2 regions of the Myceligenerans halotolerans genome follow, and region 2 is predicted to be linked to the other one. Evidence: predicted binding sites of a transcription regulator. Region 2 holds the regulator's gene; the other holds the start of a gene.

Region 1 (2,395 bases), on a different contig from region 2:
GGCCGCACGGATCAGCGCGAGCCGAGTACGGGGCGTCGGAGTTCCGGGCTCGACCCGCTGCTGGAGCTCCTCGTCGGCGAACGCGAGGGAGACACCCAGCCCGACCTCGACGCGCTCCGCCGCCTCCGCGAGCAGCGGCAGGTCCCGGCGCAGCAGCGTGCCCTTGGTGAGGATCGAGAACGGCGTGCCGGAGTCCGCCAGGGCCGAAATGATCCCGGGCATGAGCCGGTACCGGCCCTCCGCGCGCTGGTACGGGTCGGTGTTGGTGCCGAGCGCGACGGACTCGTGACTCCAGGAGGGCTTGGTCACCTCCGCTCGCAGCACCTCGTCCACGTTGACCTTGACGACCACCTGGGAGTCGAAGTCCGCGCCGGCGTCCAGGTCGAGGTAGGTGTGCGAGCCGCGCGCGTAGCAGTTGTGGCTGATCACACCGTTCGCGACGAAGTCGCCGGTGCCCGTGGTGATGTCGACCATGTCGGTCTCGTATCCCAGGTCCTCGACGGACACCACGGTCCGGCCGGGAGAGGTCCGCACCAGCCGGCCGACGACGTCGACGGGCGGGGCGTCCGGGCGCTCGGAGCCCTTCCGCACGCCATCGGAGCCGATGCCCACGAGCCCGTCCCCGGGACGCAGCACCGGCCGTGTGACGGGCGCGGCATCCGGGCCGGACGGCGCTCCGCTGGACGTCGGACCGCTGGACGGCAGGTGCTCGGAAGGCGAGCGTCCCGAGGGCGCGCGCCCGGAGGGTGCATCCTCTGAGGGCGAGGATGCGACGTACCGCCAGCCGTCACCCGTGAGGAATCGGTGGTCGCCGCTCGCGACGAGCGTGGTGCCGTCGGCCGTCGTGACGCGGTAGGCGCGCTTCACCGTGCGCCACGCATCCCGGACGTCGGTCTCGACCAGCACGCGGCGGCCGCCGTCGGGCAGCGTGCCGATGACCCGGTCCCCCGGGACGAGGTCCCCGATGGGACGCCACGTGCCATCGCCGAGCAGTACCGGCGTTTCCGGCGTCACGCAGTACACACATGCGTGACTGCAGCCCCGGTACGGGTTCACGGTCCAGCGGAACGGCATCCGTGAGGCGGACGGGACCTTCGACAGCGCGCTCCTGGCGACGACCTCGTGGAACGTGACGCCGTCGAACTCGGGACTGCGGACCGTACGAACCAGCCCGGCCGTACGCAGCGCGGGAAGCTCGAGCCCCGGCAGCGCGCCGTCATCCGTGGTGAGTTCCTGCCTTGCCCATCGCACACAGATATTCGAACACATGTTCCCATCGTTGGCAATTCTTCGACCGCGATATACGCCCCAGGCGGCAGAACGGACGACAGTGGCGCGGGACCCTGATCAGGGTCCCGCGCCACTGTCGTCCGTTCTGCCGCCGTCTACTCCGAGGGCGCGGGGACCACGCGTGGGTGCAGGTCCTCGGCAGGGGGCTCCCACGTACCCGCGTCGGCGTCGGCCTGGTCGCCCGAGCGGATGTCCTTGACCGAGCCCGCGAGCCCGGCCCCGGTGGACGCTCGCGACCCGGCGTCGTCGGCCACGTCCCCGGGCTCGCCCGGGAACCAGACGAACGGGATGCCGCGACGGTCCGCGTACTTGATCTGCTTCCCGAACTTCGCGGCGGCCGGGGCCACCTCGCACGGGATCCCCCGCCCCCGCAGAGCGGCCGCGACGGCGTCCGACGCCGGCCGGGTCTCCTCCGCGCCGACGGCGACCAGCACCGCCGTCGGCACGCTGCGGGTGGCCGTGACCAGACCGCCCGACAGCAGCCGCGACACGAGCCGGCTGACGCCGATCGACAGGCCGACACCCGGGTAGGTGTTCTTCCCGTCCGACGCCAGCGTGTCGTACCGGCCGCCGGAGCAGACCGATCCGAGCTGCTCGTGCCCCACCAGCACGGTCTCGTAGACGGAGCCGGTGTAGTAGTCGAGCCCCCGGGCGATCTTCAGGTCCGCGACAACGACGCCGGGCGCCCTCCGCCCCGCGGCCACGACGAGCGCCTCGAGCTCGGCGAGCCCCGTGGTCAGGAGTTCCGTCACCGCGCCGTACGACTCGGCGAGCGCGCGCACCTCCGCGATCACGGACGCGTCGGACCCGCTGATGCCCGCGAGCGCCAGGCACGCCTTGGCCTGGTCCTCGCTCGCGCCGCACTCGTCGACGAGGAGCGTGGCCACCTGCTCGGGGCCGATCTTGTCGAGCTTGTCGATCTGCCGGAGCACGCCCTCGGCGTCGGACAGGCCGATGCCGCGGTAGAACCCCTCGGCGACCTTGCGGTTGTTGACGAGGATCCGGACGGGCGGCAGGCCGATCTCGCGCAGGGCGCCGAACGCGTCGGCCATGACGAGGGGGACCTCGACCTCGTAGTGGTACGGGAGGTCGCCGGAGCCGACGA
Region 2 (2,395 bases):
TCCAGCACGGCCAGATGTTCGTCCCGCAGGCGGAGATCGTCGGGTCCGACGACGTCGCGGTGTGCGAGGGAGCCGACGTCGTCGTGACCGCGGGGGCGAAACAGAAGCACGGCCAGACGCGCCTCGACCTGGCGGAGTCGACCGTCAGCCTGACGCGACAGATCGTGCCCGCGCTCGTCGACGTGGCGCCCGATGCGATCTTCGTGATGGTGACCAACCCCGTCGACGTCGTCACCTATGCCGCGCAGAAGGTCTCGGGGCTCCCGCGCGAGCGGGTGTTCGGGAGCGGCACGGTGCTGGACACCTCGCGTCTGCGTGAAGCGATCGCACGGCAGTCGGGGGTGGCGGTCGGCAACGTCCATGCCTACATCGCCGGGGAGCACGGCGACTCGGAGATCGCGCTGTGGAGTTCGGCGTCGATCGCCGGTGTGCCGCTGCTGGAGTGGAGCGGGCTGGCCGGGAGGCCCGCGCTGGACGAGGAGCTCCGGTCTCGTATCGCGGCCGACGTCGTGCAATCGGCCTACCGCATCATCGAGGGCAAGGGCGCCACGAACTATGCGATCGGGCTGGCGGGAACACGAATCATCGAGGCCGTTCTCAAGGACGAGCATCGAGTGCTGCCCGTGTCCTCGTACCTGGACGACTACTACGGGATCAGCGACGTGTGTCTCTCGGTGCCGTCGCTCGTGGACCGGCGCGGCGCGACCGAGACGATCGAGGTGCCCTTGTCCGACGGCGAGTTGCGCGACCTGCGCGCCTCGGCCGAGCGTGTGCGCGAGATCCAGCGGCGGTTCGGGCTGTGACCTGCTGCCGGGTCGGTACGTGGGGTGCCGACCCGGCAGGATGTCAGAGGCTGCGCAGCACCGCGACGATGCGGCCGAGGATCTGGGCCTCGTCGCCGGGGATGGGCTCGTAGGCCGCGTTCTGCGGAATGAGCCAGACGTGGCCGTCGGTCTGCTTGAACGTCTTGACCGTGGCCTCGCCGTCGATCATGGCCGCGACGATCTCGCCCTGCTCGGCGACGTTCTGCCGGCGCACCACGACCCAGTCGCCGTCGCAGATGGCGGCATCGACCATCGAGTCGCCCGCGACCTTGAGCAGGAAGAGCTCGCCGTCGCCGACCACCTGGCGCGGGAGCGCGAAGATGTCCTCGACGGCCTGTTCGGCGAGGATCGGGCCACCTGCGGCGATCCGGCCCACGAGCGGGACGTACGACGCCTGCGGACCCGACTCGGGCTGCTCGGCGGCCCCGTCCCAGTGCACCTCGCCCTGCTGCGGGTTCTGACGCGCGCCCGAATCCGGATCGACCAGCTCCATCGCGCGCGGGCGGTTCGGGTCCCGGCGGAGGAATCCCTTGCGCTCCAGGACCTGGAGCTGGTGCTTCACGCTCGACGGGCTCGCGAGGCCGACGGAATCGCCGATCTCGCGCATCGACGGCGGATAGCCGCGCGCCTCGAACGACTCCCGGATACAGGTCAGCACCTTCCGCTGGCGAGGCGTCAGACGATCGGCGGCAGGGCCGAGATCGAGCGGTTCGTCGTTCCGGGCGATGGTGCCGACACTGCCCAGGCTTCCCGGCATCATGCCCGGTGTCCTCTCACGTCCCGTCATGCTGTGGCCCTCCTCGTCGTTTGATAGCGCCAACTCTAGATCGGATCCGGGCGAATCTCAAACGGATGTTCGAGCGTGTCTCGACACGAAGGGTGTTGCGTGCTACACAATGGTACGGGTGTTCGTCGTACGCTTGTCCGACGAACGCGTGTTCGACAGGCTATCTCAGGAGGCGGTCATGAGCACCACCACCACGGTGGAGCTCCGGGGGCTCAGGAGGTCTCGGAGCGCACGATCCCGAGCGGAAAGATGCCATCTGCGGGTGGTGCCTCCGCTCGACGAGGCGGTCGCCGTGCGGGCGGATGCTCCCGGTCCCGCCCGCCCGCGCGGCGTGGCCCCGGTCGGCGCCGGACCGGGCGGTCCTGGCGCCGGGGCAGCAGGCCCGGCCGCCGCGCCTCGACGGGACGCGGATCCTGCCGGTGAGCCTCCGGGCAGCGGGCGTCGTACGCTCGCGGCCCGCCTCGGCCTCGAAGGGCTGCGGCTGACCGCGCGAGGCAGGTTCGCCGTCGCCGTCGTCACCCTGGTCCTCGCGGCTCCGGTGGTGTGGGGTGCGACGGCGGTCGCGAGCTCGCCCGAGGCGCCCGTCGAGGTGCGGTCCCACGCCGTGGAGCCCGGCGAGACGCTCTGGGGGCTGGCCGCGTCGATCGCGGAGCCCGGGCAGGACGTGCGTGACGTCGTGCGCCGGCTGCAGGACCTGAACGACCTGCCGACCGGGGGCCTGACGGTGGGGCAGACCCTCTACGTCCCGGCCGGGTGACCCCCGGGCCGGCGTGAAGTCGGCAAC

Evidence for each region. Region 2 encodes LexA, which represses DNA repair genes until DNA is damaged. Its sites were predicted from a motif close to TCGAACANNTGTTCGA; they were not measured.
Region 1: the regulator LexA is predicted to act here: its motif matches at 1,260-1,275, upstream of ACYVK5_RS18355 (Rv2578c family radical SAM protein).

Annotation. Positions count from the first base shown of each region.
Region 1 is NZ_BAAGRL010000027.1:95,077-97,471, reverse strand. It holds gene ACYVK5_RS18355 (Rv2578c family radical SAM protein) at 1-1,251, opposite strand, end outside; gene hisS (histidine--tRNA ligase) at 1,386-2,395, opposite strand, start outside.
Region 2 is NZ_BAAGRL010000002.1:125,416-127,810, forward strand. It holds gene ACYVK5_RS00615 (L-lactate dehydrogenase) at 1-803, shown strand, start outside; gene lexA (transcriptional repressor LexA) at 847-1,611, opposite strand; gene ACYVK5_RS00625 (LysM peptidoglycan-binding domain-containing protein) at 1,790-2,368, shown strand.